Regions from separate parts of the Arthrobacter sp. NPDC057009 genome, predicted to be linked through region 3. Evidence: predicted binding sites of a transcription regulator. Region 3 holds the regulator's gene; each other region holds the start of a gene.
The links. Region 3 encodes LexA, which represses DNA repair genes until DNA is damaged. Its sites were predicted from a motif close to TCGAACANNTGTTCGA; they were not measured.
Positions count from the first base shown of each region.

Region 1 (10,457 bases), on a different contig from region 3:
GGGGCCGCGCCGCCGGCCACCCGGCAGGCGCCGACCGCGACGGCGGCCGGAACCGTACGGGCGATTCTGGCAATGCCAGCGGAAAGCCCGGACCGCGCCAGGGGAATGATCCGGGCCGCTCGGCGGGCGACCGGAACAGCAGCCGGCGGCAGCCGAAGCAGTCCGGCCAGCCAGCCCAAGCTGATACCGCCATGGCCGAAGCTCTGCGGCGGGCCGGCCTGGGCAAGTAGGGTCGCGCGGTTCACGTAGTCTCTGGCCTGTCGGGCGGAGCGTGTCGCGCGCGCCCTATCCGTGGTGCGGCGGAAACCGGTGACTACAGTAGCCCCTATGAGTTTTACGAGGCCGGAGACTTTTACCACCCGTCCTACGCTGCAGGGCACGTTCGGCATGGCCGCCAGCACCCACTGGCTCGCGACCGGCACTGCGCAGGCCGTGTTGGAGCGGGGTGGCAACGCGTTCGATGCGGCCACGGCGGCCGCCTTCGTGCTGCATGTGGTGGAGCCGCACCTCAACGGGCCCGGCGGCGACATGACCGGCGTCTTCAACACGGCCGCGGAGCCCGGGAAGCCGGTGATCCTGATGGGCCAGGGTCCGGCCCCGGCGGGCGCGACGGTCCAGCACTTCCGTGGGGAAGGCCTGGAACTGGTGCCCGGATCGGGTGCGCTGGCCGCGGCGGTTCCCGGCGCCGTCGACGCCTGGCTGTTGCTGCTGCGGGACCACGGAACATGGGAACTGGCCGAAGTTTTGGATTTCGCCATCCGGTACGCGCGCGACGGCCACCCGGTGTTGGCGCGCGTGTGCGGCACGATCTCGGCTGTGGCGGAGCTGTTCCGGGAGCACTGGCCCACGTCTGCCGAACTGTGGATGCCAGAGGGGCGCATCCCGGAGGAAGGCGACCTGGTCCGGAATCCGGCGCTCGCACGCACTCTGCAGAGACTGGTGCAGGCCGGCGCCGGCCTTGGCGAGGCATTTGCGGCAGAACCGGCCCACACCCGCGAGGAGCGTATCGACGCCGCCCGCCGGGAATGGCGCGAGGGCTTCGTGGCCCGGGCTGTGGCCGAAAGCGTCCGCACGCCGCACCGCCACTCGTCCGGAACTGACCACCGCGGCGTCATGACGATGGCCGACATGGCCGGCTTCCGCGCGTCGTACGAGGAAGCGGCCACGTTCGAGTTCCGCGGGCACACGATCGCCAAGACCGGCCCGTGGGGGCAGGGGCCGGCCCTGCTGCAGACGCTCGCGATCCTGGCCGGCTTTGACGAGGAGCGCCTCGATCCGTCCACGGAGCTCGGGGCGCACACTATCCTGGAGGCCCAGAAGCTTGCACTGGCGGACCGCGAGGCTTACTACGGCGACGACGACGTCCCGCTCGGTTACCTGCTGTCCGAAGAGTACGCGGCATCCCGCCGGGAGCTGATCACGGACGAGGCGTCGCACGAGTTCCGTCCGGGTTCAGTTCCCGGCCTTGAGCCGTACGTTCCCGCGCTTCGCACCGAGTACGTCCCGCCTGCGCTGTCGAATGACGACGGCGGCGCACCCGCTTTGGGAGGTTCTGCCTCTTCCGGCCGCGGACGTTCCGCGGCTGCCGCCGCCGGCGTAGGGGAACCCACGATCGGGGAACCAGACGTGGCACGCAACGGGGAAACCCGCGGCGACACGTGCCATATCGACGTGGTGGACCGTTGGGGCAACATGGTTGCGGCAACGCCGTCCGGCGGCTGGCTGCAGTCGTCCCCGGCAATCCCCGAACTCGGGTTTTGCCTGGGCACCCGCTTGCAGATGACATGGCTCGAGCCCGGCACGCCGTCCACGCTGACGCCGGGCAAGCGCCCGCGGACCACGCTGACGCCGACGCTGGTGCTGCGCGGCGGCGTTGCGGTGTCGGCGCTGGGCTCGCCGGGGGGAGACCAGCAGGACCAGTGGCAGTTGCTGTACCTGCTGCGGACCATCGTGGGCGGGTACTCGCCCCAACAGGCCATCGACGCACCGGCGTTCCACACGACATCGATGCCCGGGTCCTTCTGGCCGCGCACCTGGGAGCCTGGCGGTGCCGTCGTCGAGGATCGATTGGGCGATGACGTTATCGCAGGGCTCGAGCGGCGGGGACACCGGATCACCAGGGCAGGCGACTGGACGCTGGGACGGCTGTCCGCCGTCGTACGCGATCCCGGGACCGGCGTGCTGCAGGCTGCCGCTAACCCGCGCGGTGCACAGGGATACGCGTCCGGACGGTAGGAACGGAGTCACTCTCCCGGGGAGGTTCGGTGTGCCGCGGGCCCCCGTGAGCGGCTCATTCCCCATCAGCGGCGGGGCAGGGTTTCTGGCACGCCGGTTATCTGCAAGGCTGGGGGAATGAACTACTTCCTGGAGTACACGATTCCCCCTGCCCCCGATGACGCCGAATTCGAGTTCCCGCACGACGAGATTCAAACCGGGACCACCATCCCGCTCTCGGAGACCAATGCCGAGGTAGTGCACACCCCCGCCCTTCCGGCCCGCACCGGGATCATCGGAGCCACCGTGCCGGAGGCGAAGCTGGAAGCCGAGCAGCTCATCACCCACAGCCGGGCAACCGAGGCTTCGCTGTACGAAGATCCATCGAATTCGCTGCAGGCAGGCGTGGGCACCCTTGTTGCCACATTCACGGAAGGCAGCGGCTGGCAGGACGTATAGCAGCCGCAAGTTTCGTTCCATCGGAAGCGCCTGGTCCCGGTTCTTTGGGGCTGGCGCTTCCGCGTTTTTCGACCCTGTTTTCATCGGCCGCGAGTTCATTCCGCGTGTTGAACGCGGCGTCATTCCGGGTGTTCATGTTTTGTGGTGGTGGTTTTGTCGGGGTTGTTGGCGGGGGTCGATGTGGGGTGGCGGGATGAACCAGGGGGTGCCGTTTTTGACGTGGATTTTCCACTGTTCTTTATGGATGAGGTGGTGGTGGGCTGTGCAGAGGAGAACGCCGTTGTCGGTGCTGGTGGGTCCGCCTTGTGACCAGTAGGTGATGTGGTGGGCTTCGCACCAGGTGGCGGGGATGGTGCAGTTGGGGAAGGCGCAGCCTTGGTCGCGGGCGTTGAGGGCTTTGCGGATGTGGGGCGGGAAGATCCGGGTGGTGCGGCCGATGTCGAGGATGCGGCCTTGGCTGCTGAGGAGGACGGGGATGATGTCGGCGTCGCAGGCGGTTTTGCGGATGGTGGAGGCGGTGACGGGGCCGGTGTAGGTGAAGGTCCCGCTGCCGGTGGGTGTGCCGGGTTGGCCGTTGCCGGGCCAGTTGATGCCGGGAAGGCTGGTGATAGGGGTGGGTTCGCTGTCGTCGGCCTGCCAAGTCTGCTGGTCGGTGCCGGGAATGAACGCGGATTCCGGGGCGCCGATCTGCCAGGTGTCCTGGTCGGTGCCTGCCTGGGGTTCCGGGGCGTTGGTGTGCCACGTGCCTGGACTGGAGTCTGCTAATGGTCCCATGTCGCTGGTTTGCCCGTTGCCTCTGTTTGCGTAGCGGGGGCCGTTGGCTGCGGTGGTTTCGATGCTGTTGAGGAGGTCCTGGTAGGAGACGGTGACCATGACCTGGGGGCGGAGCCCGCCGGTGGCGGGCAGGGTTCCGGTGGCGAGGGCCGCCTTGCTGGCGCCGACGAGGCCGTCGAGGCGTTGTTGGGCCAGGGTGCGCCGGTCCAGATCCGGGAGCGGGGCAGGGGCGTTGAAGGCCTCGTCCAAGTCGACAGCGGTGGCGCTGCCCGTGTTTTCGCCGTCGCCATAGCTGTCGTTGCCGCCGCCGTCTTTATTGCCGTTGCCGTCTTCTCCGCGGTTGCTGCCGCTGCTGGTGGTGTCGGGTGTGGTGGTGCGGGGGTTGGTGGCGGTGTTCATGACGGTGGTGAGAACTTCGTATTGGTCGGTGGTGGCGTGGATTTCGAGGTGGTAGAGGCCGCCGCGTTTGGGGCGGATGAAGACGCCTTGGCGGTGGCGGAGGTTTTCTTCGGAGGGTTCGGTGCCGTCCTGGTCGAGGGCGTCGATCCAGCGGTGGGCGATGCGGGTGAGGAAGTCCTGGTCGTTTTCGATCGCGGTTTGGGTGAGGTTGCGTTCCATTTTGGCGAGCGCGTCTGGATCGGGGATGTGGCGGACTTTGTCCAGGGCGGTGGTGATGGTGGTGCCGGCGCGGGAGGAGATGATCCCGGCGGTGAGCGCGGCCGCGGTTTCCTCGTGTATGGGCGGCATGGGCCGGCCGGCGAGTCCGGTGCGGGGGAGCACGTCGCCGGCCAGGGCGAGCCTGCGGCGTGCTTCGGCGCTGCTGATGCGAAGCCGGGTGCGGAGGAAATCAACCGTGTTGCGGGACCCGTCGTCGGCCGGGGACCAGGCCACCGCGCGGGCAGGGACCGTCAGCGGGTCAGCGGAAGACGGGGCATCAGCAGGGCTGCCGACGGCGGCGGCCTCGGAGGGCTGAGCGTCTGGGGCTGCAGCGGTTTCGGGTTCATTGCCCCAGCCTGTGGTCCAGCCGGCCGCGCGGTTGGCTGCTTCGGCGGCGCTGATCGCCTCGGCCCGCGTCCGTTCCACCGCCGCGGCAGCCTGTAGCTGAAGGTACTCGATGCGGCGGGAGAGCTGTTCGGTCAGTTCTGCGAAGTCGGCTGCTTCAGGGAAACTGGCTGCGGCGAGCTCTTCCTCCGCCGCAGCGACTGCGGAATCCAGGAGCACCAGGCCCGCCCGCAGGTCAGCAGTTGCCAGCGCAGCGCCGCCGTCGGACGTGCCCTCGATACGGGCGCTGGACGGGGAAGCCGCGGCCGGAACGCTGCGAAGCCCCCGGCCCCGCAGCGGAGCAGCAGCATTCAGGCCGGAGACGTCAGTCCCGCCCGCGATGTCCGCTCCATGCTCCCCGATAGCTTCCATGGGTCTAGATTGTCAGCGGGGTCTGACATTTTTAGACGTGATAAGGGTCACTTGGGACGAAAAGGGAAAAATTTTTTGAAAAATTTTTTCGGTGCCCGCCACTTCGGCCTCACCCCTTCATAGGGCGGTGCCTAAGTTACGGGTGGCGGACTCCGACGCCGGCCAGAATGTCTCGGTAGCCTTCGCGGAAGGATGGGTACTTGAAGGAAAACCCGGTTCCCCGAAGCAATGCATTGCTGCACCTCTTGTTGCCGCCCCGTGCATCGCCGAGGGCAGCCGTCGGCGGGACGGCCATCCCCAATTCGGTTGCCAGGAAGCGCAGGACGTCGCCCAACTCGGCCGGATCGTTGTCCACGCCCAGGTACACCGGAGCCGGCTCGCCAGACATAGTGCACAGATGCACGATGGCGCTGGCGGCGTCGTCGCGGTGGATGCGGTTGGTAAAGCGCGGTTCGGCAGGAATCACGGCGGTACCGGTTCGTACCTGGTCGATGAGCCTGGTGCGGCCCGGCCCGTAGATTCCGCCAAGCCTCAGCACGACAGGTGTCGTGCCGGTTCCATCGAGCCGCTTCAGCAGCAGGTCCTCGGCTTCACGCATGATGCGGCCCGAGAACCCGCCAGGCTCCGGCGTAACGCTTTCGTCGATCCACGCGCCGGCGGCGTCGCCGTACACGGCTGTGGATGAAACGAAGAGCACGCGTTCCGGCGTTACGCGGTCCCGGGCAAGCGCGTCGAGAACATGCGCAACCCCGTTCACATAGGCGCTTCGATATGCCTCTTCCGTGGGGCCGTCCGCAGCCACTGCGATGACGACGGCGGTAGTGTCCGCCGGGACAGGCGGCAGTTCAGCTGTGCTGAGGTCCGCAGCGGCGCCGTCGATCTCAGCTGGCAGTTTGTCGGGTGAACGGCGCCAGCCGACAACCCGGTGTCCGGCAGCAGAGAACTGCAGCCCCGCTTCCGTGCCGAGGTCGCCGCAGCCGGCGAGCAGGATAGTCATGGCCGACTCAGAGCGCCGGGACGGGGAAGAAGACGCGGGGATCCTGCAGCAGCGCCGGGTAGTCGAACTCTGACCGGTCGATGATGTCGGTGACCTTGAAATTGCGTCCGAAGCGGCCGTCGTCAAGGGTGATGGGACGGCCCAGGACCATTCCGACGGCGAACTTGCCGCCGCCGTCGAATGGTACGGCCACCGGCGACTTGCCGGGCAGAGTTGAGAAGGCTGCCTCCTGGCGCTGCCGCTTGCGCGACGGTTTCTTGACCAGCGGCCTGGCCGGGGCCTTTTTGGCCACTTTGGACGGCCTGCGCGACGTTTCCTCCGCGTAGACGAACTGGTAGTCGTCGTCGGAATCGCCGACGCCGCCGGAACTGGCGCCCCCGGAATCGGAGGAGGAACCGGCACCCGCACCGCCCGGGGCGCCAGCAGCGGAAGCCCGGCCAACAGCCGGCAGCCCCACCTTGTCCAGCTGTTCGGGGTCGCCGTGGCCAACGTGCTCGCGCAGAATCCAGAGAACGTCACCCGCGGGGTCCTTTGGCAGGAACTCGTGACGGGGCTCCGGCCAGACGTACTCCAGCCCATGCTCCGTCCCGGGGAAGACCTCTTCGTAGAAGTGCGGGTCCTTGCGGATCAGGTTGGAGCGGTGGCTGAGGTGGAACTCGGGGTCCCCGAGCCACGGCGGAAGCAGGATCTTGGCGGCGTAGTCCGGATGGGCAGCCTGCGGAGCGAACTCGCGGATATTGTCCCGTGTGGTGTCGGCGAAGCCGCGCTTGGTCCATTCGTCCACCATGGCCAGGCCGTACATGGTGAGTGCAGGAACGTGCCCCATCCACATTCGAATGGCGGGGTGTGACTGCCATCCGTATTCCGGGATGACCAGCGCGCGGAGTGTCTGCAGTGCTTCGACGCGCTGCTTGCCCAGCCGGGGTGTGTCCAGCGCGGCCGCGCTTTGCCGGAAATCGGGATAGGGGAGGAAGGTTTGCATCCCTTCAGTCTGCCGTCCTTGACGCGATGTGCCAATTGAAGTGCCGCGCGGCACAGACAGCACCCAAAATGGACATCCGGCTGCTCACAATGTGGACGCCTGGATGCGGAAGGTTGATTAATCCACTAAGATATCGGAAACCTCAACAGCGTCCGGAAGCAAATTCATGACTCTTACCTCTCCCGCGCCCCTGTCGTCCGCCCCTGCAGAGGGGAATTCACACCTTTCACAGGAGCCTCAGCTGTTCGTCCCAAAGTACGGTCAGATGCTGGGCGCCGACGCGAACGGAATTCTCGTTCTCGACGAGTTTACGCTGGACCCGGCTGCTGCGCGCAAGGACCAGCACCGCTTCCGCACCGCGCTTGCTTCCGTTGCACTGACCCTGCGCCGGCTCGTCGCCCTGCGCGTTTTCATCGCAGTGGTGGCCGTCGCCAACCTGCCGCTGTTCCTGATGTCCACCGGCTGGTGGATCTACGCCGTTTCGTTGGCCCTGGTCATCGGCGTCCACGCTGCCGTGAACTGGCTGAACAAGCATGAGCCGCGCGTCAAGCAGCGCCATGCGCTCGAACTGCACCTGCACCGCGAACGCAGCGACAACTACCGCAAGATGCGCGATGCCATGAAGTTCGTCATCGACAGCCCCGCGCGTGTCAACGAGCACCTCTACCTCGAGCTGCTGCACGCCAAGCGGGTTGCCCTGCACATCGCCTCCGGCACCGTTGCCCTCCTGGACACCAGCGACGACGCCGCCTGGAAAGTGCGCATCGTCCGGGAGCTTCCTGCCGCGGCGTAGCCGTTTACCGGCGGCTCCGGCCGTCACGCTGTAGAGAATAAAAGTACGACGCCGGGCGTCCCCACTTAAGGGGGCGCCCGGCGTCGTTGCATCTGAAGATCGGTGCATGAAAGGCAGATGCAGCGACGGCAGCTTCAGCGAAGCCGGGCACAACCCCCAGACGCAGCGAAGCCGGGCGGCCCCGTAAGGGACCGCCCGGCGTCGAGCTTTAGCCGCTAAGCGGCCTGATCAGCCAGATTAGGCCGGCAGCTGCAGAACCTGTCCGACGAACACGAGGTTCGGGTCGCTGATGGTGTCAGCGTTGGCGTCGGCAAGGTGCTGCCAGCCGCCGTGGATGCCGAGCTTGTCGGCGATCTTGCTCAGGGTGTCGCCCTCCTGGACCGTGTAGGTCTCGCCGCTTACGTTGATGGCGGCAGCGTGACGGGCCTGGACCGGTGCTTCGGCCACGGGAGCCTGGGCGACGGGCGCGGTCTGGACCGGAGCCTGGACGGGCGCGGCCTGTACTGTCGAGCTCTGCGGCTGGATCTGCGGTGCAGGAGCGCCACCGCCACCGGTCAGGCCGAGCTTGGCCGAGCAGGCGGGCCATGCGTTCCAGCCCTGGGTTGCCTGTACCTTTTCGGCCACGGCGATCTGCTGGGCGCGGGAAGCGTCCTGCGGCGCACCGGTTCCGCCGAAAGCAGCCCAGGTCTGCGGGGTGAACTGCAGGCCGCCGGAGAAGCCGTTGCCCGTGTTGATGGCCCAGTTGCCGCCGCTCTCGCACTGTGCGAGGGCGTCCCAGGTGGAGGCGCTCGTAGTGGTGGGCGTTGCGGCGTTGGCCGCGGTGGCGGAGAGGGCCAGGGATGCGGCGGAAACGGCGGCCAGGGTCACTCCACGGCGCGCGGCAGTGCTGATGGTGGATTTCTTCATTTTGGGATGCTCCTGAGGCCACCCGCGCTCGGTCCGTCCCCGGACGTTTTCGCGCTACTGCCCGCCCCTGACGAACTAGAGGTCATTTCGGTGTCCGCCGGCCGGGCAGTAAATGGTGGAGGCGGCACCGGGCATTCATGGGCCCGCGTCGCGCGCGGGCATGTGTCCCACCCTAAACGGGTCGCGCTCCGTTATCAAATCGAGATGTTTGGGTTCGATCCAGGGTTTAGTTCCGTCCCCCGAGCGCGGATGCCAAATAACGGGCAGTCCGGCTGTCGGGTGAACCGGCCACGTCGGCGGGCGTTCCGGAGGCCACGATCCTGCCGCCGGCGTCTCCGCCGGCCGGCCCGAGGTCGATCACCCAGTCTGCTTCTGCCACCACGTCCATCTCGTGCTCCACCACAACCACTGAATTCCCGGCGTCGACGAGGCGCTGCAGCTGCGCCATGAGGAGCCGGACGTCGGACGGATGAAGCCCGGTGGTGGGCTCATCAAGCAGGTACAGCGTGTGGCCGCGGCGTGCCCGCTGCAGTTCGGTGGCGAGTTTGATGCGCTGGGCCTCGCCGCCGGACAGTTCGGTGGCGGGCTGTCCGAGCCGCAGGTAGCCCAGCCCGACCTCCCGCAGTGTCTGCAGGCTGCGCGCCGCCGGGGCAATGTCCTGCAGGAATTCGGCGGCGGCGTCCACAGTCATGCCCAGGATCTCGGCCACGTTCTTGCCGCGGTAGGTGACTTCCAGCGTTTCGGGGTTATAGCGCGACCCGTCGCATTCCGGACAGGGGCCGTAGCTGCCCGGCAGGAACAGCAGTTCGACGGCGACGAAGCCCTCGCCCTGGCAGGTCTCGCACCGCCCGCCAGCCACATTGAAGGAGAAGCGTCCGGCCCCGTAGCCCCGTGCGCGGGCCTCGTCCGTGGCCGCGAATTCCTTGCGTACGGCATCGAAGAGCCCCGTGTAGGTGGCCAGGTTGGACCGGGGCGTTCGGCCGATCGGTTTCTGGTCCACGGTCACCAGCCGGTCCACGTGGTGCAGGCCGGTCACGTTTCCAACACTCAGCGGCGTGCCGGGGTCGCCGCCGTTCATGGGCTGGTCGTCGTCGGTGCCAAGGGACCCCGCGGAATCTGTGCCCGCGCCTCCGTGCAGTTCAGATCCGACCACCCCGGCCAGGACGTGGCTGACCAGCGTCGACTTGCCCGAACCGGAGACGCCAGTGACCGCCGTCAGCACCTGCAGCGGGAACGAAGCATCGAGGCCGCGGAGGTTGTGGCGCGTGATGTCCTTCAGTTCCAGCCAGCCGGCAGGCTCCCGACGGCGGCTGGTCTGGTCCCTGCTGTCAGGCCCGCTGCCGTCCGATTCAGTACCACCCGGCGAACCGCCGCCAGCGGCGCCGTCCGGAACCAGGAACGGGCGTGTGACGGAGGCCTCGACGTCGGCCAGGCCGGCCACGGGGCCGCTGTAGAGCACTTCGCCGCCAGCCTCTCCTGCCCTTGGCCCCACGTCGACGAGCCAGTCGGCGCGGCGCACAATGTCCATATTGTGCTCCACCACGAAGACGGAGTTGCCTGACGACTTGAGCTGTTCCAGCACCGCCAGGAGGGGTTCGGCGTCGGCGGGGTGCAGCCCGGCGGACGGCTCGTCCAGCACGTAGACCACGCCGAACAGGCCCGAGCGCAGCTGGGTGGCGATTCGGAGGCGCTGCATCTCGCCCGGCGAGAGGGTCGGCGTCGACCTGCCGAGCGCAAGGTAGCCGAGCCCCAGGTCCAGCAGGACTGTGATCCGCTGGAGGAGGTCGCGCGTGATGGCGACGGCCACCTCGTTGCGTTCACCGGCGGACTCCTTGCCGGGATTCAGCTTCCGCGAGGCGGTGCCGGCGGCCTTCAGCTCGGTGGTCGGGCGGATGATGTCCGCCAGCTCGGCCATCGGA
Region 1 is NZ_JBHUSB010000005.1:144,805-155,261, forward strand. It holds gene ACFTR6_RS07445 (Tex family protein) at 1-230, shown strand, start outside; gene ACFTR6_RS07450 (gamma-glutamyltransferase family protein) at 328-2,235, shown strand; gene ACFTR6_RS07455 (hypothetical protein) at 2,353-2,673, shown strand; gene ACFTR6_RS07460 (DUF222 domain-containing protein) at 2,806-4,860, opposite strand; gene ACFTR6_RS07465 (SDR family oxidoreductase) at 4,997-5,857, opposite strand; gene ACFTR6_RS07470 (MSMEG_6728 family protein) at 5,865-6,839, opposite strand; gene ACFTR6_RS07475 (hypothetical protein) at 7,006-7,632, shown strand; gene ACFTR6_RS07480 (transglycosylase family protein) at 7,870-8,538, opposite strand; gene ACFTR6_RS07485 (ABC transporter) at 8,765-10,457, opposite strand, start outside.
Region 1: a site for LexA is predicted at 4,937-4,952, ahead of ACFTR6_RS07460 (DUF222 domain-containing protein). Genes of this name have one in related genera too.

Region 2 (10,457 bases), on a different contig from region 3:
GGCGGGTAGTGGTCATGCGGGGGTGCCGGCCTTGGTGGCCGGCGCCCTGGTTCTAGGCGGCGTTGTCGTCGGGGTCGAGGTCTTCCTCGTCCCCGTACAGGAGTTCCCTCGTCCGGTCCCAGAACTGGTAGAGATAGATCTCCTGCAGGGCGGCCCGGTTAGGGAGCATGTAGTACCCCTCTTCGGGGAGGTCGGCCTCCATTTCGGATCTGGCGGCGTAGAAGCGCTCCTCGGGCGGCGTGGTGGGGGCGTCGAGGCGGGCGATGCTCCAAGCGATGGCGCGGAGTTCCTCGTCGGCCTGGAGTTCGGCCGGGATGTCCTGTTCGGTGAGGATGCGGTCGATGGTGTCTTTGGTGATGGTCATGATGCTGCCCCTTCCTGGCGGGTTTCGATGTCGATGGTTTGCTGGATTTTTTCCGGGTTCAGTCCGGACCAGTGGTTTTCGGTGCCGTCCCGGTCGTAGACGACGACGGGGACCTGGGAGTAGCCGAGTTCTTCGGTGATGTAGTCAAAGGCGGCCTGGTTGGTGGTGACGTCCACTTCGCGGAATGGGAGGCCGGCCTCAACGAATTTGTGCTTGGTCTTGGTGCAGCCGAAGCATCCGGAGGGCTTGGTGTAGATGGTGAGAGTCATTTTCAGTCCTTGGTTTCGTATCACTTCTGGTTAGGTTCGTCTGGCTGACTTTCTACCTCCATTCTACCAATCATTCAGGTGAATGAATAGTGCTTTTGCCGCGATTTCTAGCGGTTTTTTCTCGTTTAAACTGTTAGTGATCGCGGGGCGGGGCCGTCAGCTCCCGGCGAATAGCCACCGGCATCCGGTCCTCGGAATAGAGCCGCAGTAAAAGCCCTGCCACGCTTCCCCTGGATAGGCAGCAACTCGCACCCACGGCTTCCTGTTCCGGTCCGTGGCCTTGCTTTTCGATGTGAAGGAGGCCGGGAGAGCAAATACGTATCCCCTGCGCCGGCCCCGTGAATCTGCTCGGCTGATTCACCGGCGCTGCACATGAAACTTCCGAAAGGACAAAATACGTATGGGAAAGCATTCCCAATAGGTTTGCAGCAGTGCGTTGAGGAAGGGTTTCCGGGATGGCTTTTCGGATTCCTTGTGGGATTGACCTTGATTTATGCAGCTCTTAGCCTTAAGCAAAATGCGGGAAGGCTCACACCACGGGAGGGGCCATGTCCTCGGCGCAGCCCCACAACAATCATTCGCCAGGGTCGAGGCACACTTCGAAAGCGCTGTGGCGCAAACCATTTGTCTGGATCGGCGGCATCATGGCAGCCGCTATCGCGGCGTGGCTGACAGAAGTTTTCACTGGTGGCCTGACCATGCTCTTCGACGCGGACCGGTATGGGGATCCGGTCACTGTGCAAGTAGACGTGGAGGCCGAGAGGAGCGATCAGGCGGTTTCCCTGCCGCCTCAAGTCACGGTTTCGAGGGAAGACGCCGCCAAGGTGTACCCGGCCGGAGCTCAACAACAGGCAGACTTGTTGGCGGCACGTGGCGGCACAGTGATTGGGCCCCGCTCCATGATGGTCATCATCACCGGGAGACGGCCCGACTCCGTGAGGGTCACTGATATTCGTGATATCTCTGATTGCTCCGCAGCTGCCCGGGGAGGAACGCTTGTTTGGCTCAACAGGCCTTTTATGCCCCACGTTGATCCGTCCATCAGGGTCGGCCTCGATATCGGTGCGGCGAACCAACACGTGTATTTAAAAGACCCAACTGCGGCCGAAAAGAAGCCTTTCTTCCCGGACAAGACCATCGTGCTTCAAAAGGACGAAAGTCATGTGTTGATGATTGACCTGGAACCGCCAGCAGGAATGGTTTGCCGGCCGCAACTGGAAATGACGGTTCTGGATGGTGACAAAACGCACAAGCAAAAACTGGTGCCGGAGGATCAAAGGCAGCCGGTAATGGATGAATCTCCCGACGAGGCCCAATACCAGCAGGTCCGTCTGTGGGGTAGCGTCTGTGAGAACCTGGTTACCGCGCCTCCTGGCTGGCAAGATCTGCCTGATCCATGCACAACGCAGAGCTAGCCGGCACACTGGTTTCAGCTGTCTCGAGATGCAGAACCAGGCCGGTCCAGGCCGCGGTGACAGAGCAAACGTGGATACCTTCGACGCCAAAGGAAACCCGTCACACTTAGCGGTTTCGGAAGCTCCAATGGAACCGCTAATACAGAATGAGGAAATCCGTGCGGGGCAGCCCCCGCGCTGCCTCCTGGTTTAGGGCTCGTCCACCTCGATCTCGGGCAGTCGGCGGTCATTGACGGGATAGTCCACGGGGCCGCGGCCCTTGTCTGCTGCCGTGAGCAGGCTCAGTTCGATCAGGTCTTCGAGGTGGCTGGCGTCGGGGCCGACAGTGTCGTCGTCGGTCATGCGGAATTCTGTCACGGCTGCTCCCCCTGTGCCTAAGTGAACCTGGCTGGATGAATAGGACGGTGTTGTCCCTTTCACCCTAGCCGTGGTTTCTGCGCGCTGGCTGGCAAAGGTGGCTTCGCCCGCGCAGCGTTACCGGCGGCCGGGGGAGCGCAGCGGCGGAGGCCGCCGGCGCCACCGCGTGGAAGTGGGCCGGGCGGGATCGTGTGCTGATCCGGCCCGGCCCGCTTCTTCTAGATGAGGCGGCGCTTGTAGGCGGTGTCAGCGTCGCGGGCGACGTCGGCGACGTGGCCGCGGTTGATCAGTTCCCGCAGCAGCACCGCGAGGCGGAAATCCGGGACGTCCTCCGCGGCGAGTTTCAGGTATCGGTCGGCGTGGGATCCGCGGCCTTTGAGCCATTCCAGCCAGCCCATCAGGGTCAGCATCGGGGCGCGTTGCCCGGCCGGTACGGCCTTCATCAGCTCGAACGCGATCGCCTCGGCGCGGTCCACGCGGTCCCAGTCGGGACGGGCGGTGAACTTCCCGGTCAGCACGTCACCGAAGCTGCCGTTGTGGGTGGTGATGGTGTCCCGGAACAGGTAGTCGCGGATGTGACGGTGCTGGAATGCTGCCGCCAACTGCCGGGCGGTGTCCGTGTCCGGCATGCCTGTCCCGTCCAGCGTGGCCGCCCACGTCTCGCATGCGGTTTCGAGGTCCTCCTCGGTGCCTTCCGGGGCCTGTACGGGCGGCGCCCACGTGCCCAGCAGCTCGGCGTTGTACACCTCAAGGTGCGGGGCGGACCCGTAGTAGGTCAGCGTGACGTTGGCGTTGCTGTCCCTGACCTCGTCCAGCGGGTTCTTTTCGGCCGTGCCGTAGGTGGCCCAGTAGGTGCTGGTGACCAGCAGGACCAGGCGGACGGGCATCCGTGCCGTTGCCAGCTCGGTGGTGAGAGCGGCGACGTGTGCGGCGTAGGGGTAGCCGTACTCCGGGTCTTCGTCGGTGTAGACGATGACGTAGGATCCCGTTGCCTTGTCGTCGTGGGCTGCGTAGGTGGTGATCATCTGCGCGTAATCGCCCGGGATTTGCGCGTAATCGCCCGGGGCGGCTTCTGCCGGGGCGTCCATGCGCAGGCTGGCCCCCAAAGATCCGGCGCGGGCTGTCAGCACGACGAAGGATTCCTTCGGCTGGACGCCCAGCAGGTGCGGGACGGCGGCGATCAGGTCAGCCGAACCGGAGATGGTCAGTTTTTCAGTCATGGTGTTGCTCCTTTTTTGCCGAAAGGGTTGGTGGGGTGGGCGGCCCCGTGGTGACCGGCCAGCTTCCCCTTCTCCCCCGCGTTGTTTTGGCTGCTGGCGGAGCTTGCGGAGCTGTGGCCGACGGAGGCCTGTCTACCCCTGGGCAAGGGGCGGGAAATTCCCGGAGGAAATCAGCGACGCAGGAGCGCCGCAGGGAAATTCCCGGCCCGCAGGCCCCGGTGGAGCCTGCGGAACCGGGGCTCGACAGGCTGGAGCGGACACGTACAATCCCTTGGGACAGCAGCCAAAACGTCGTAGACACAGCAGGTGATGACGGACCGGAGCTCTGCGACGGACCGGCAGCACCCAACAGCCGGCCACGGAGCTTGCGGAGTGGACGCCCGACCGGGTGCGAGCCCTGCGAGCATGCACTTCCTCTCCCCACCGGTCGCACCCAAGGTTCATCCCCGTGGCGTCTTGCCGCGTACAGCAGGTGAGGTGTGGAGGCCGCTGGCGGGATGGCGGTCCTCCGCCGGCGACCACGCACCCAGGCCGGCCAGTGGCGGCGGACCGCCCGTGCAAACCGGGCCCCTACGCCGGAGGTGGGCACCCACTTATTGACTTGAGTAAGTGGGTGCCCGGCCCGGTCAGGCGGCTTCCTGTTCCAGCGCGAAGAGCTGTTGTGCGAGGTCGATCAGGTGCTGAGGCACGTTGCCCTCGTCCCCGTCATGGGTTTCTCCCAGGAACACGACGTTCCCGCAGTACACGTCGGCCAGCATCCCGGTTTCTTCGAGGACCAGCATCGCGGTGCGGCGGTTGGGGGGAAGGTTCAGGATTTTGCCTTCCTCGTTCAGGTAGAAGTGCCAGTCGTCGCCGCTTACGGCTTCGATGTTCCCGGCCACGAGGTTTTGCAGCGTCTCCAGTCCGGCGTCGATGGTTTCCACGCGGGCCGGTTCGTTCAGGTCGGCGGGGATGATCAGGGCGGTGCAGGTACTCATCGGGTTGTCCTCTCAGATGATGTGTGTTGGGTTGGTGTGTATGGCGTGGTGTGGTGCCCCGCCGTTCAGGGGCGGGGCAGCGGCTTGTGGTGGGGTTAGGCCGCGTCTGTGAGGGTGCAGGGCATCCGGTAGCGGCTGGGCATTTCGGCGGCGGTCTCGGGCAGGTCGTCTGGGCCTTGGGCCTGTCCGTTCTTCCAGTGGAAGAACGCCTGTTCGCTGATCGCGGTCCAGAACCTGGCTTTTGTCCTGAACCAGTACGTGCGTACGTCGCCTTCGCAGTAGGTGGCCATGCCGAACAGGTTGCCGATCCCGTCCGCGGTGCGGATCCCGGCGACCATGACGTAAGGCCATTGGCCCAGGTCCCAGCCGTCGCAGCCCCAGCTGGGGATCACGGCCCAGCCGTGCTCTGCGATGACGTCCATCCAGTCGTACCCGTCGTTCATGTGGTAGTCGACGAGCACGGGCACGTCGTGGACTGTTTCTCCGGTGTCGGCGGTGGTCACGGTCCTCGTAGTGACTGCGTTCATGGTGTTACTCCTTTTTTTGCCGAAAGGGTTGGTGGGGTGGGCGGCCCCGTGGTGACCGGCCAGCGTCCCCTTCTCCCCCGCGTTGTTTTGGCTGCTGGCGGAGCTTGCGGAGCTGTGGCCGACGGAGGCCTGTCTACCCCTTGGGGCAAGGACCGTGGAATCTGCGCAGGAAATAAGCGACGCAGGAGCGCCGGAGCCGATTCCACGGCCCGCAGGCCCCGGTGGAGCCTGCGGAACCGGGGCTAGACCGGCCGGAGCGGACACTTACAATCCCTTGGGACAGCAGCCAAAAAACGTCGAAGACGTGGAACCAGGGCCAGGGACGGCGGAGCCCTGCGGAGCCGGCACTGGACCCAACAGCCGGCCGCGCCAGCGGACGCCCTTCAACTGGTTGGAGCGCAGCGGAAACCAGGGCGAGCCTAACGAGCACGCGCCTTCAGCGAACGTTCAACAAACCCCAAGGTGCTCCGGACTTTCTCTAAGGCTGGCAAGACAGACTTGTCTCATCCCCGACAACGGGCCTCGCTTACAGACAAGGCGTGCAGGCCATCACGGCGGGGCCGGGCTGTCTCCCCATGCACCCTGGCCCCGGCGGAAAGGCGCCCGCTCCCCACACCTCAGGCTGTGGGCCGCGGAAGCCGCGGCCGATAAAGGCCAGCCCTGGGCCGGCGGGGTGGCAGGATTGTGCCGTGGTGACCAGGCGGCATAGTGTGGTTCCGAACTCGGAGTGGGTGTTGATGTACCGGGGCGGGCTGACCCGCTCGCGGATCGCCGCGCTCACCCGGGCCCCGGCTGCGACCGTCGGCTACCACCTGGCCATGGCACGGGCCGCCGACCCGGGGCTGCAGGCAGCGCACGTGAACGCCGCCAGTACCCAGGCACGTGTCAGCGTGCAAAGTCTCGCGCGTATGCACCGCCTCGTGGCCATGGTTCAGGAAACCGGCCGCTACCCCTCCCGCACAGCCCCAGCAGCCGGTGAGCGGACCCTGGCGGCGTGGCTGGAGCGGCGCCGTCACGACGCCGCTGCCGGGACACTGGCACCTGTGTACCGGAACGGGCTCGCCGTCCTCCCCGGCTGGCACCGACTACCCAGGCCGGTGGCCGACGCAGCCAGGTGGCAGGACCGGCTCTCCGCCCTGGTTCGGTACCGGGCGGCCGGGCACGACTGGCCCCGCCACAAGGCCGACACGGTCGGAGAAGAGCACGTCCTTGGCGTTTGGCTGCACGCCCAGCGCCAAAAGGCACACCTTGGTGACCTCGACCCGGCCAAGGCGCAGGCGCTGGACAAGATGCTGCCGGGCTGGCGTGCCGGACGGCAGCGGGGCCGCAAACCCAAGAACAGCAGCGGCACCAGCGACTGACCCAGCGGGCAGGACAGCGATCGCATAACGGCTTCGGGTTAGCGTCCGCTCCGCGAACTCAACTCCCGACGGCGGAACCGCCGGACGTCCGGCGGTTTCCCCGCCCAGGAGAACCCGCTCCATGCCCCCGCTGCCACCGCCTACTCCCCCCGGATTCCGCGTACGCCGCTTATTGAGCCCCCGCGGTTCCTGGGTGACGGCGGCCCGCCCGGTGCCCGGCACTCACGCGGCGCCCGTCCTGTCCATGGTTGGGGGCAATTCGGGTTATCCACGGCTGAATTCTCGGGAGCCATCGGGGGAGTTCCCGTCGGCCGCCGCAGCGGTGGATAAGCCGAACGGAATTGTCCCCGGTTGTGGGCAGGACGCCATCCCCGGCCCACTCGGACGGAGTGGAAGTTGTTCTGTCAGTGCCAGGGTCTACACTGAAAGAATCGAAGATATGTTCGAATAAAGGTGCGTCGTGAGCGTTATTGTTGGTCCCCGCGTGATAGACGCGGGGGTGTCGTTGTTGTCGGTGCTGGTGTCCCCGGTGCCGGTCGCGGCGGGGTACCCGTCGCCGGCGCAGGACTACTTTGATGGCCGGATTGATCTGAACGAGCACCTGATCAAGGACATCACCAGCACCTACGTGGTGCGGGTGACCGGGGAGTCGATGGAGGGTGCCGGGATCAGCGACGGTGACGAGCTGATCGTGAACCGGGCGCTGGAGCCGCGCGACGGGTGTGTGGTCGTCGCGGTCCTGGACGGGGAACTGACGATCAAGCGGCTGCGGATCACACCGGACGGTGTGGTTCTGCAGGCGGAAAACCCTAAGTTTCCCGACATCGGGGTCCCGGCCCTGTCGGACCTGGTGATCTGGGGTGTGGCGACCAGGTGCCTGCACCATGTCTAACGCCGGCGATTTCTTCAGAAAGGAAGGCGGTCGTGTCTAGGCCGGCGGTGATGCGGCGGATGCCGCAGATCGCGCATGTGGATGTGAACTGCTTCTACGCCTCCGCGGAGAGGGCGTTCAACCCGTCCCTGGAGGGCCGGCCGGTGATCGTGCTGTCCAACAATGACGGGTGCGCCGTGACCCGCTCCCCCGAGGCCAAGGCCCTGGGTATCGCGATGGGCGAGCCCTGGTTCAGGCTCGCACCGCGGGCGAAGGAATGGGGCCTCGTGGCGCTCTCGAGCAACTACGAACTGTATGGGGATATCAGCGCCCGGGTCATGGAACTGCTCGGCCGGTACTCGGCCTGGCTGGAGGTCTACAGCATCGATGAGGCGTTCCTCGGCGTCAAAGGCACCCCGGCCGAGCTGCTCGCCATGGGCCGGGCCATGAAGGCTGCGGTCCGGCGGAATGTCGGCGTTCCCGTGTGCGTCGGGATCGCCCCGACGAAGACGCTGGCGAAACTGGCCAACAAATGGGCGAAAAACAACCCCGCCTTCGGCGGGGTGTGCCACTGGGACTCCATCCCCGCCCCCGTGCGGGAGACCCTGCTGGGGCGCCTGTCCGTCATGGAGATCTGGGGCGTCGCCGGCCGGCTGACGAAGCGGCTGAATGTGATGGGCATCTTCACGGTCCTGGACCTGACCCGGGCGGACCCGGTGCTGATCCGGGACAGGTTCTCGGTCGTCATGATGCGCACCGTCCTGGAACTGCAGGGCACGCCCTGCATCCCCATGGAGGAAGAACGGATCGGGCGGGACCAGCTGATCTTCTCCCGCTCGTTCGCCCAACCCATCACCACAGCAGCCGGAATGCGGCAGGTCCTGAGCGTCTACGGCCAGCAGGCCTCCGCCCGGCTGGCCAAACACGGGCTGCAGGCCAAGGTCCTGACCGCGTTCGCCGGCACGTCCCACTACAACCAGAACGACACCTCCTACCCCTCCGTGTGCGTGCCCTTGTCGATGCCCACCGCGGACCCGGTGATCCTGACCAGGGCCGCGCACGCGCTCCTGCCCCGGATCGTTGAAGGGGTCCGGTACGCCCGGGCCGGGATCATGGTCACCGACCTGCGCCCCACCGGCAACCAGGCGCCCCTGTCCCTGTTCGAAAACCCGCACGAGGAACGCCACATCGGAGCCCTCCTCGAGGACGTCACCCGGCGGTACGGGCGCGGCTCCATCGGACTGGGCCACGCCGGGATCAAAACCGGGCTCGACTGGACCATGAAACGCGACATGCTCTCCCCCCGGTACACCACCCACTGGGACGAACTCCCCCTCGTCAAAGCCGCCTAAAACAACAACCAAACGTCAACACCAAGCACCACACGAAAGAACCACCACATGACAATCACGACAGACGCGCCCACCCTGAACACGCACGCCCTGGACCTCCCGGTCGACGTCCGCTTCACCCCTGCCGGCACTCCCCTCGCTGTCCGCTACGACGGACGGATCTGGGCAGTCGCCGCCGAACCCGTGCACTGGTTCAGCAGGGACTCGTGGTGGGACACCCGCCGCACAGCCCCCGTCGGGATCGGGAACGTCGTCGACGTCGAGCACTGGCGCATCCAGGTCCGCCTCGACTCCACGGCCCCGCTGCGGACCTTCGAGCTGCGCCGCGATCCACTGTCCGAACAGTGGCTCCTGGCCACCATCACCGACGACTAGGCCAGGCGTGCAAGGATTTTCCGGCCCGGTCCCGGACGGGATGTGGACGGCATTGCGCGATGAGTTCGGCCTGCCCTCCCTAGAGGACGTAAGTGCCCGTCTGAGTGTGCTGCCGGATCCGGAACCGGCGCTGCGGGCCCTGGTTCGGGTGTTCATCGGGGACGGGACGTTCTGCCCCGGTTTCCAGTTCCTGCCCGGCGGGCACCTCGACCCCCGGGTGACGGCCCTGTTCGGGACGGCACTGGAGGCGAAAGTACCGCACAACTACTTCGCCCTGTGGATGATGACCCAGGCCCGCGAGCTCTCCGGCGCCCGGCCGGTCGACCGGCTGGACGACACCGGCCGGCTCGTCAGGCTCCTGCGGGCTGCCGCGGGGGCCGCACCTGTGGGCCGGCGGTAAGAGTTCACTTCCTCCGGGCTTCTCGGCGCCTACACCGCTCCGAGGGCCACGACCGGCTCCGGGACGTGGTCTGCGTTGAAGTCTGGTGCGTCCGAGTACGCCGCAGCCGGAGTCGGTCGTGGACCTTCGGCCTGCGGTGTGAGGGTAGGCCGGGGAGTGACCTGCCGAAGGCCATCACTGACAGTGAGGATGGCTCTGCGTAGTGTGGGGCCATGGGACTGATGTACGACGATCCGCGGCTGGCCGCTCTGACCCTGCTGCGCATCGCCGCCGAGGAATCCGAAGGCCCCAGTGAAATGACCGGGCACATGCACGCCGTCCTGGACGACCTCGTCCAGCGCAACGGGGCGGCGTACCTGGCCGAGTTGGCCATCGCTTTTGCCCGGACCGGGTTCATCGCCCTGGATGAACTCGCCCGAACCACCGGGAACAGCACCGATGAACTGCTGGACGCCGTCGAGGTCGACACGCTCGAAGGCCTCAATGGCGGCTGCTGAATACCCCGCGGGCACCGGGCTTCCCGCGGGGCTTGCCCCGCCGGTGAAAGTCGCACTCGCCAAGGTGGTCACGAAGATGCCCCGCGCACGGCCCGGGAACCTGCTGTATGAACCCAAATGGGACGGCTATATTCACTGGACATTGTCAATCCATGCTGCCCCCGCCGATCACCCGGTTGCCGTCGTACGTGCCACAATTCCGCGCGAGGCAGAGCAGCCGGGGTGGCTGTTCGCGCGGTAGGAGAGCTCATGATTACCAAAAGGCTATGGGGCGGTCCAGTGTTTCAGTCAGGGCTCCCTGGCGAGGCGTCCAATCGAACCGGCATTCGGGCAGGTTCCTGTCAGCTACTTCAAAGAAAGCCACCACAGTGCTGCGTAGCCGGATAGTCGACCGGCTTACGGGACGCTATGCGGACGGGCCTCTTACGGACGTTTTAAGCCGGGTTGCAGAAATGGGAGTGCTCGGCAGCCT
Region 2 is NZ_JBHUSB010000021.1:67,985-78,441, forward strand. It holds gene ACFTR6_RS18575 (hypothetical protein) at 53-364, opposite strand; gene ACFTR6_RS18580 (glutaredoxin family protein) at 361-633, opposite strand; gene ACFTR6_RS18585 (hypothetical protein) at 1,182-2,048, shown strand; gene ACFTR6_RS18590 (hypothetical protein) at 2,238-2,405, opposite strand; gene ACFTR6_RS18595 (DUF4192 family protein) at 2,624-3,625, opposite strand; gene ACFTR6_RS18600 (DUF3846 domain-containing protein) at 4,252-4,602, opposite strand; gene ACFTR6_RS18605 (hypothetical protein) at 4,698-5,129, opposite strand; gene ACFTR6_RS18610 (helicase associated domain-containing protein) at 5,840-6,490, shown strand; gene ACFTR6_RS18615 (LexA family protein) at 6,951-7,382, shown strand; gene ACFTR6_RS18620 (Y-family DNA polymerase) at 7,433-8,713, shown strand; gene ACFTR6_RS18625 (hypothetical protein) at 8,762-9,088, shown strand; gene ACFTR6_RS18630 (hypothetical protein) at 9,096-9,488, shown strand; gene ACFTR6_RS18635 (hypothetical protein) at 9,701-9,985, shown strand; gene ACFTR6_RS18640 (hypothetical protein) at 9,972-10,226, shown strand.
Region 2: a site for LexA is predicted at 6,922-6,937, ahead of ACFTR6_RS18615 (LexA family protein). Genes of this name have one in related genera too.

Region 3 (10,457 bases):
CATGAACACCATCTCGGTGGTGACTGAATCCAGCGCGAAGGCGGTCCTGCGCTGGTCGCCGTCCGCCAGGACCCCCAGGGACTGCCGCACCACGCTAAAGATGGGAAGCGTCAGGAGGCCCCCGACAAACACGAGGGGCAGCAGCCACTGGTAGGAGACGTGCGGCACGATGGACCAAATGACAGTTTCCGAAATGACCGAAGGTATCAGCGCCTTGCGCAGGCCTGCGGTATCCACGCGGCGTCCTCGCCACGGCGCACCGAGCGCAATGCCGATGGTCATCACGGCCGCCGCCGTTCCCGCAGCCGCGTAGCCCTCACCGAGGGTCAGGACGATGTGCAGAGTCAACAGGACACCCGCCGCCGAATGGGGAATGCGGGCAATCATGCCGACGGCCAGGAGCCGGCGGATGGGCCGGACGGCCAGCAGCTCCCGGTACAGGATGAAATTCACAGGTGGGTCCTCAGTTCCGCCGCCGGACAGCACCGGAACGGATGCCCGCCCCCGCGGCTACTGCGCGGCGCGCCTTAGCTTGACTTCGATCGAATCAACGCGCTCACCAAACAATACATTCCGGCTCCACTCCGACTGGAGTCGCGCAACAAGCTCCTGGACCGCAGCCGCGTCGAGACCGTCCTCAAGGTAAAGCACCACCCGCAGTTCCGGTCCGGATCCGCCGCCGTCGATACGGCGGCCGGATGCAGTGGCGGTGCCGACTCCCCCGCCGGGAAGGACGTCGAGTCCGCGGACCGCAGGTGTGCCTTCGGCTCCCGCCCGCAGAACTGCGGCGAGCTCGGTGTCCAGGTAGGCGGGCACCCACTCCCGCTGCTGCGCGAGGGCCCAGACGCCCGGACGACGGACCACGAAGGTCACCTCGGAGCCAGGGTCCACGACCAGCAGCTCCGCCCCTTCGGAAACGGCGGACAGGGCTGCCCTCGCGGCATAGACAGCCACGGGGCGCGCCTCCGGGTGCCAGGCCGCCAGGGCTGCTGCCGACGTAAACACGGGCATCGCAAGACGGCCGTCCGGCGCCTTTAGAGTCACCAGCGCCATGTCCGCCTGTTTGTCGGCGTGCACGCCGTGCGCGCCCTCGGCTTCCTCCGCCAGCTGGGCGACGACGGGGACAAAGACGCGGGCGGTGGCGAGCGAAGCCACTACCGCGGCCTCATCGCCCTCGCCTGCAACGAGAGCAGAGACTGCGGCGAGATAACCGGCGTCGGCCGTTCCGTCGTCGTCCTCGAAGTTGTGGATCTTGGCGTCTTCGCCGGCAAGGCTGCGCCCGGCCCAGGGCTGGCCTGCGGAATCAGTGGCGCCACCCGCCCCGGCGAGGGCGGCCTCGATATGGCCGGGCAGCCGGCGTGCCTGTACGCCCGGGGCGGCAGGGGGCAGCTCCGCTGCCGGTCCGCCATCCGTCCGGTGGCTGTGGTGCTCGGCCACGGCGATGCCTTAGCGGCGTCCGGCGACGTCGAGGGCCTCGGGCAGGGTGAAGGCGCCGGCGTACAGCGCCTTGCCGACGATGGCACCTTCGACGCCGAGCGGCACCAGGGAACGCAGGACCTTCAGGTCATCAAGGCTCGAGATGCCGCCGGATGCCACCACGGGCTTGCCGGTCTTCTCCACCATCTGGCGCAGCAGCTCAACGTTCGGCCCCTGCAGCGTGCCGTCCTTGGTGACGTCGGTGACCACGTAGCGGGCGCAGCCGGCCTCTTCGAGGCGGCCCAGCACGTCCCACAGGTCACCGCCTTCCTTGGTCCAGCCACGTCCGGCGAGGGTGGTCCCGCGGACGTCCAGGCCGACGGCGATCCGGTCACCGAAGCGGTCGATGGCCCGCGCGGTCCATTCCGGGTTCTCCAGGGCGGCGGTGCCGAGGTTCACCCGGGCTACGCCCAGGTCCAGCGCCTTCTCGAGCGACTCGTCGTCGCGCAGGCCGCCGGAGAGCTCAACCTTGATGTCCAGCCGGCCCACTACTTCGCGCAGCAGGTCCGCGTTCGAGCCGCGGCCGAAGGCAGCGTCCAGATCCACCAGATGGACCCACTCCGCGCCCTGCTTTTGCCAGTTGAGTGCGGCCTCCAGCGGCGTTCCGTAGCTGGTTTCGCTGCCGGCCTCGCCCTGGACCAGGCGGACGGCCTGGCCGTTCACGACGTCGACGGCGGGCAGCAGTTCAAGTACCGGCAGCTCGTTTTGGCTGGTCATCGGGTCCTCAGTTCTTGTAGGCGCTGGTTCCCGTGGGCCCGTCTGATGCGGCGCCCACGGCGGTTTGGTTGGTTACTTGCCGGGGAGGGTCAGCAGGTAGGCGGCCAGCAGCGACATGGCTGCCAGCACGCAGAAGCCGATCTGGATCCAGAGCGGCTTGCGCTGCTGCCTGAAGGACAGCGCGCCGCCCACTAGGAGGCCGGCCAGTGCCATCAGGAGGACGGACCACATTCAGGCGTCCGCCGGCTGCCGGGAATGCGCCGCGCGAAGTCCGTCGACCCAGTTCTTCAGCAGACGCGCACCGGCGTCTCCGGACTTTTCCGGGTGGAACTGTGTGGCGCTGAGGGGGCCGTTCTCCACGGCGGCGATGAAGGGCGCGCCGTGTTCGGACCACGTGACCAGCGGCGGGGCCATCCGGGGCTGGATGACGTCGAAATCCCAGTTCTGGACGCCGTAGGAGTGCACGAAGTAGAAGCGCTCACCTTCGACGCCGTCGAAAAGCTTCGAGCCTTCGGGGACTTTGACCGTGTTCCACCCCATGTGCGGAACCACCTCGGCCGGGAGGAGTTCCACCTTGCCGGGCCACTCCCCCATGCCTTCGGCTTCGGTTCCGTGTTCAACGCCGGCTTCGAAGAGCACCTGAAGCCCCACGCAGATGCCCAGCACCGGACGTCCGCCGGCGACGCGGCGGCCGATCATGCGGATGCCGTCCACGGCCTTGAGTTCGCGCATGACCGTTTCGAAGGCGCCGACGCCGGGCACGACCAGGCCGTCGGCGTTCAGTACGTCCTCGGGCTTGGAGCTCAGGATGACTTCCGCGCCGGCGCGTTCCAGGGCACGCACGGCCGACCGGACGTTGCCGGAGCCGTAGTCCAGGACGGTCACGGTGGGCTTGCCCTCCGGCGAGGCCGGTTTCAGGGTGGCGGAAGGATCGAGGATCGCGCCCTCGTGCAGTACTTTTCCGGTCACAGTGCCCCCTTGGTGGACGGGATGCCCTCGACGCGGGGATCCGGCTCGACTGCGGCGCGGAGCGCCCGGGCGAACGCCTTGAACTGGGCTTCGACGATGTGGTGCGGGTCGCGGCCGGCGATGACGTTCATGTGCAGGCAGATGCCGGCGTGCAGCGTGATTGCCTCGAACACGTGCCGGGTCAGCGATCCCGTGAAGTGGCCGCCGATCAGGTGGTATTCCTGCCCGGCGGGCTCGCCGCCGTGCACCAGGTAGGGCCGGCCGGAGACGTCGACCACGGCGTGTGCCAGGGCTTCATCCAGGGGCACGGTGGCCTCACCGAAGCGGCGGATGCCCGCCTTGTTGCCCAGGGCGGTGCGCAGGACCTCGCCGAAGGTGATGGCCACGTCCTCGACGGTGTGGTGCACGTCAATGTGGGTGTCGCCGGTGGCCTTGACGGTCATGTCGATCAGTGAGTGCTTGCACAGCGCCGTCAGCATGTGGTCATAGAAGGGGACCGAGGTGCTGATGTCCGACACTCCGGTGCCGTCGAGGTTGATCTCCACCAGCACGGAGGATTCGCTGGTCTCGCGCTCCATGCGGGCAGTCCGGGCCTCGGCAGCCTTGATTCCGGTGTCGCTCATGGTGATAGGTGTCCTTTGACGAGGATGGGGGGCGGACCAGTCATGGTCCATAGTCAAGTTTAGGCCGGAAGTGCGGCCTGCCTGGCCAGGATGCTTTCCAGCGCCTCCAGGAAGGCTGTGGTTTCCGTCTCAGTGCCGGCGGTGACCCGCAGGTGGCCGGCGATGCCGACGTCCCGGACGAGCACCCCGGCATCCAGCAGCTCCTGCCAGACCTCATGGGGCTTTTCCAGACCGCCGAAGAAGACGTAGTTGGAATCGGATGCCGCCGGCCGCAGCCCCATCCGCGTCAGCTCGGCGACAATCCGGTCGCGCTGGCGCTTGATGTCCTGCACATCCGCCATGAGCGCCTCCCGGTGCTGCAGCGCCGCGAGGGCGGTTGCCTGCGTGACGGCCGAGAGGTGATACGGCAGGCGCACCAGCCGGAGGGCGTCGGTCACCTCCGGCGCCGCGGCCATGTAGCCGAGGCGGGCACCGGCCAGGGCGAACGCCTTGCTCATGGTCCGGGAAACGATGAGCCGCTCCCGGCCCGGCAGCAGCGTCAGGGCGCTGGGCGTGCCGTCGTGCGCAAACTCGTGGTAGGCCTCGTCCACGACCACGACAGCCTGGCTTTCCTCACCTGCCTCGTAAACGGCTTCGACCACATCCAGGCCCAGGCCGGTACCGGTCGGGTTGTTGGGTGAACACAGGAAGACGATATTGGGCTGGAGTTCGCGCACCTGGCTGGCGGCGGACTCGGCGCTGAGGCCGTAGTCATCGGCGCGCTTGCCGGCGATGTACGCGGTGTCCGTGCCGCTGGCGAGGAGCGGGTACATGGAGTACGTCGGGGGAAAGCTCAGCAGCGTGCGGCCGGGGCCGCCAAAGGCCTGGAGGATCTGCTGGAGAACCTCGTTGGAGCCGTTGGCTGCCCAGAGGTTGTCCGGGCTGAGCCCGTGGCCCAGGTACTCCGCCAGGGCTTCCCGAAGTTCCGTGAATTCGCGGTCCGGGTAGCGGTTGAGCCCGGCGGCGGCCTCGCTCACCGCCGCGGTGATGGCCGCCCGCACATCGTCGGGCACGCCATGGGTGTTCTCGTTGACGTTGAGCAGGATCGGCACATCCAACTGCGGGGCGCCGTAAGGGCTCAGCCCCTTCAGGTTGGTCCGCAGGGGCAGTCGGTTCAGTCGCTCAAGCTGGTCAGTCACCAAGACAGTTTAAGGAACCCGGAGGGCTGGCCGGAAACTGTGACGGCTGAGGCACCCCTGCCCCACTTCTGGCCGCCTTATTTCCGCGGCACAAACAGCTGCTGGCCGGGCATGACCTTGCCTGCCTGGAGATCGTTGAGCTGGACGATGTCCGCGATGACATCCCGGGGATCACGGTCCGGATCCACCTTTCCGGCGATGGCCCAGAGGGACTCACCGGGCTGCACCGTGACCGAAACCGCTGGGGTGACGGTCAGTCCGCTGGCATTGTCCGCCGCTTTGGCCGGGGAGTTCAGGAGCCCTGCCAGGGAAAGAATGAGGGCGGCGAGCAGGACAAGCGGCAGGCCGATCAGGACAATGCGGCCGCGGCGCGTGAGCCGGAGGCGCGGCGGCTTGCCCGGGCGGGATGCGGCACCGGACTTCGCCGGGACGGCGGGCTTACCACTGTCCCGGGAATCTGCGAACCGGGCTGTTGGTGAAATGGCGCGCGGTGAAGCGGCGTGTGTTGAAGCGGCGTGTGTTGAAGCTGACATGGCGTGAGCCCTCCTGGACCAAGTTGTACTGCCTCGCGGTTGTACTGCCTCGCGTTCGAACAAACAGTTCGAACACCGGGCCGACAAGCGAGCCTAACTAGAACACATGTTCGAACTTTGCTTTTCCTAGTTTTAGCACCTATCAACGAATTAAGTCGAGACTCGCTAGAACAAATGTTTGAAAAAGCTGTATGGCTGGCCTACGTTGGAAATCACAGAACAACCACATCTGCAGTTGATCAGCAGGGTCTGACATTTTTCAGGCCGGAAGTTCCCGGCCACTGCAGCTACCGCGGCCGGGAGGAACGGAAAGGCGTTGGCGAACATGGCAGCACAGGCCTCTGACGGCAAGGCTCCCCAGCGCAGCCCGCGGTCTCAGCGGACCCCTAAGGGACTCACAGTCCGGCAGAAAAAGATTCTGGAAACCATCCAGCGCTCAGTGAACGAGAACGGCTACCCGCCGTCGATGCGTGAAATCGGCGACACCGTCGGCCTTGCGAGCCTGTCCAGCGTCACCCACCAGCTCTCCCAGCTGGAGAAGCTCGGCTACCTGCGGCGTGACCCCAAACGGCCGCGCGCCATGGAAGTCCTGATGCCGCTGACCCTGGATGCGCGGGCAGCAAAGCCTGGCGGCGCGGACAAGGCCTCAGCCCTGAGCCCGGCAGGCACAGCCGCAGGCGCAACGGTGACAGAACTGCCCAGCGCCATGGACACGGCCATGGTGCCGCTGGTCGGCCGGATCGCCGCCGGCGGCCCCATCCTCGCGGACCAGATGGTGGAGGATCTGATGCCGCTGCCCCGCCAGCTGGTGGGACACGGCGAACTGTTCATGCTCAGGGTCGCGGGCGATTCCATGGTGGACGCCGCCATCTGCGACGGGGACTGGGTTGTGGTCCGCAGGCAAAGCGACGCCGTCAACGGTGACATCGTCGCCGCGCTGCTCGACGATGAAGCCACGGTCAAGACCTTCAGGCAGCGCGACGGCCACACCTGGCTGCTCCCGCAGAACACCCAGTACGAGCCCATCCTGGGCGACCACGCGGTGGTTATGGGCAAGGTGGTTTCAGTACTCCGCTCGCTGTAGCACCGGTCGCTGCCGCACAAGCTCGCTGTAGCAGAAACTCCATTGGCCCCGGGCAGCATCAGCAGCCCGGGGCTTCGCTATGCCTGCGCGCCGGCCAGCCGTTCCAGTGCGGCGACTGCGGTCTTCCGGTCCGTGGTGGGCCAGAACGGCGGCAGGGCGGCGCGCAGGAATCCGCCATAGCGTTCGGTGGACAGCCGGGAATCCAGCACCGCCACCACCCCCTTGTCATTCGTGGACCGGATGAGCCGTCCCGCCCCCTGGGCAAGCCTGATGGCCGCGTGCGTGGCCGATACCGACATGAAGCCGTTGCCGCCGGCCTGGGCGACGGCCCGGGACCGCGCGGTCATCAGCGGATCGTCCGGCCGCGGGAAGGGAATCCTGTCGATCACCACCAGGCGGCACGATCCGCCCGGCACGTCGACGCCCTGCCACAGTGACATCGTGCCGAACAGGCAGGTGTCCGGTTCGTCGGCGAACTGCTTCACCAGCGCCGTCATGGTGGATTCGCCCTGGCAGAGAATGCTCACATCCAGCCGCATGCGCAGGGCATCTGCCGCTTCCTCCGCGGCGCGCCGGGAGGAGAACAGACAGAGTGCTCCCCCGCCGGACGCGCGGATCAGTGACTCGAGCTCGTCGAGCGCCTCCGGCGACGTGCCGCGGCCGGGCTTCGGCAGGTGGCCTGCCACGTACAGGATGCCCTGCCGGGGATAGTCGAAGGGCGAACCCACGTCGACGCCGGTCCAGCTGGGCGCGCCGTCGCCCAACAGGCCCAGGCCGCCTGCGGCGGGTTCGAAGGCGGAGCCGATGGCGAGCGTGGCCGATGTGAGCACCACAGTATGCCCGGCAAACAGGCCTTCCCGGAGCCGGCCGGCCACGCTCAGCGGCGCGATGTTGATCAGTGCCGGGGCGGTCTCGTCGGGCGCCGAGTATCCCTGCTGGGGATCAAACGTGCTGTTCCGTGAGAACCAGACCACCTCGCGGTTTTCCCGCGCGGCGATGAGCCGTTCACACAGCTCCAAAATCACCAGCAGGCGGGACCGCGCAAGCTGCCGCCCGCCGTCGGCCGTTGTGTTGCTGTCCCCCTTGGAATCAGACAGCGCCGCACGGCAGGCCTCACGAAGCTGGTCCACACAGTCCAGCTGTTCATCGTTCAGGCCGTTCGGCAGGAGGCCGCCAGGCACTCCGGCAAGCGCCACCTCGAGGTTGGCGGCCGCCGTGTTGAGGGCGTCAACGGTAATGCCCGTGTGCTTGCGGGCACCGGACGCCGCGGCATGGACCATTGCCACTGACAGCTGCCCCGATACCGCGCCGGTCACCCGGTCCTGGAGTTCGTGGGCCTCGTCCACCACCACGACATCGTATTCGGGCAGCACAGCCAGCCCTTCGAAGGCGCTGACAGCCAGCATGGCGTGGTTGGTCACCACAACGTCGGCTTCCGCGGCGTTGTGGCGGGCAAGTTCGCTGAAGCACTCTTCGGCGAGCGGGCATTTCTGGGAGCCGAGGCATTCCATGGACGTGACGGACACCTGCCGCCAGGCCCGGTCGGTGACGCCGGGAAGCAGCTCGTCACGGTCGCCGGTGGTGGTCTGTTCGGCCCATTCGCGGAGCCGGACCACCTCCTTGCCGAGCTGTGATGAAGGGCCGCCCACCGCCGCGGCGAAATGCGGGACGCTGGTGTCCTCGCCCAGCGAGAAGAGCTGGCCCTCCGAGGGTTCCTCGCTGGGAAAGCCGCCCTCCAGCTTGTGCCGGCAGACGTAATTGGCGCGGCCCTTGACCAGCGCCACCTTTACGGGCCGGTCGAGTGCCGGTTTGAGGCTTTCCAGCAGACGGGGAAGGTCCCGGCCCACGATCTGGGTCTGCAGGGCCAGGGTGGCGGTGGACACGAGCGCCGGCTTGTCGCTCTGAAGCGAGTGGGCGATGAGCGGGATCAGGTAGGCCAGCGACTTGCCGGTACCCGTGCCGGCCTGGACCAGCAGGTGGTCGCCCGTTTCGATTGCGCGAGCCACCTGCCGTGCCATCTCATGCTGGCCGGTGCGGCTTTGGCCGCCCATGCCTGCCACGGCACGGTCAAGCAGCTCGACCACGCGCTGCTCGCCGGCCGAGGCATCCGCTGGGGCTGCCGCACCCGCCGCCCCGTCAGTCATCGGTGCTGAAGGATTCCAGTTCAGCCGCAAGGCCTTCCCGGACCATGACCACAGCGCGCGTGCCGCCCTCCTCGTGATCCATGCTCAGGATCTCCGCGTCGGAGTCGTGCAGCTTGCTGATCAGATCACCGCGGTGGTACGGGACGAGGAGCTGCATCTTGACGTTCGGCCGCGGGATGGAATCGCTGATCGCCTTGAGCAGCTCGGAGATCCCCTCCCCGGTACGTGCCGAGACCACGACGTGCCGCGGTTCGCGCTGCTTGAGCCGCTCCACCACGAAGGGGTCGGCGGCGTCGGCCTTGTTCAGGACGATGATCTCGGGCACCTTGCGGGCATCCACCTCGGCGAACACCGAGCGCACGGCCGCGATCTGGCCCTCCGGGTCCGGGTGGGATACGTCCACGACGTGCAGGATCAGGTCCGCATCCGCAACTTCCTCGAGGGTGGAGCGGAAGGCCTCCACCAGCTGGGTGGGAAGGGAGCGGACGAAGCCCACGGTGTCGGCCAGCGTGTAGCCCACGCCGTCGGCGGTCTCGGCCTTGCGGACCGTGGGGTCGAGGGTGGCGAACAGGGCGTTCTCCACCAGGACACCGGCGTCGGTCAGGCGGTTCAGCAGCGAGGACTTACCGGCGTTGGTGTATCCGGCGATGGCCACTGAGGGCACCTCATTACGACGGCGGTTGGCCCGTTTGGTCTCCCGTGCCGGCTTCATCGCGGCGATCTCACGCCGCAGCTTGGCCATCCGGGTGCGGATCCTGCGGCGGTCCAGTTCGATCTTGGTTTCACCGGGACCACGGGAGCCCATGCCGGCGCCTGCGCCGCCCACCTGGCCACCGGCCTGGCGGGACATGGATTCACCCCAGCCGCGCAGGCGCGGGAGCAGGTATTCGAGCTGTGCCAGCTCCACCTGGGCCTTACCTTCGCGGCTCTTGGCGTGCTGGGCGAAGATGTCGAGGATGAGCGCCGTGCGGTCGATGACCTTCACCTTGACGATGTCTTCAAGGCCACGCCGCTGGGACGGGGCGAGTTCGGCGTCCACCACCACGGTGTCGGCGCCGGTGGACATCACGACGTCCTTGAGCTCCAGGGCCTTGCCCGCCCCGAGGAATGTTCCGGGGTCAGGCTTGGCGCGCCGCTGGACGAGTCCGTCGAGGACTTCCGAGCCGGCTGTTTCCGCCAGCGCGGCGAGTTCACGCAACGAGTTTTCGGCGTCGGCGAGCGTGCCTTCGGTCCAGAGTCCGGCGAGGACTACGCGCTCGAGGCGTAGCTGCCGGTATTCGACTTCGGTGACGTCTTCAAGTTCGGTGGAAAGCCCGGCCGTGCGGCGCAGTGCCCGGCGTTCCTCGAGATCCTGCTGGTCGCCGTCGAACGCGCTGTGCTCCTCGGAGAGCTGCGAGATGGCCTGCGCCTTGCCCAGGACGCCCTGGCTGTCCGTGCGGCTGCCATTGGCAGGCGCGGCATTCTTCGCCGGGATGTCCTTGGCGAGGATCCGGTCGATAACAGCCTGGATTTCCTCAGGACTCATGTCCTGGGCTGCCGGGTCGGATCCTGGGTTTTGCTGATTCGTCATGTTCTCCTTTGAAGGTTCTGCATCTTCAGAATAGTGCTGATTGCCGCCCTTGGCTGCGGTATTCGCGCTGGGCTGACTGCGAGGGGTCATGGAGGTGCTCCTGACATGCCGGCAGCGGAAGACGCTGGACGGCGGGAAGTGGACTGATCGAGTGCTGCGTGGG
Region 3 is NZ_JBHUSB010000023.1:38,391-48,847, forward strand. It holds gene ACFTR6_RS19065 (MFS transporter) at 1-453, opposite strand, end outside; gene ACFTR6_RS19070 (SseB family protein) at 511-1,389, opposite strand; gene priA (bifunctional 1-(5-phosphoribosyl)-5-((5-phosphoribosylamino)methylideneamino)imidazole-4-carboxamide isomerase/phosphoribosylanthranilate isomerase PriA) at 1,447-2,193, opposite strand; gene ACFTR6_RS19080 (hypothetical protein) at 2,266-2,424, opposite strand; gene hisH (imidazole glycerol phosphate synthase subunit HisH) at 2,425-3,162, opposite strand; gene hisB (imidazoleglycerol-phosphate dehydratase HisB) at 3,159-3,785, opposite strand; gene ACFTR6_RS19095 (histidinol-phosphate transaminase) at 3,845-4,963, opposite strand; gene ACFTR6_RS19100 (LysM peptidoglycan-binding domain-containing protein) at 5,041-5,496, opposite strand; gene lexA (transcriptional repressor LexA) at 5,822-6,580, shown strand; gene ACFTR6_RS19110 (ATP-dependent DNA helicase) at 6,658-8,724, opposite strand; gene hflX (GTPase HflX) at 8,717-10,294, opposite strand.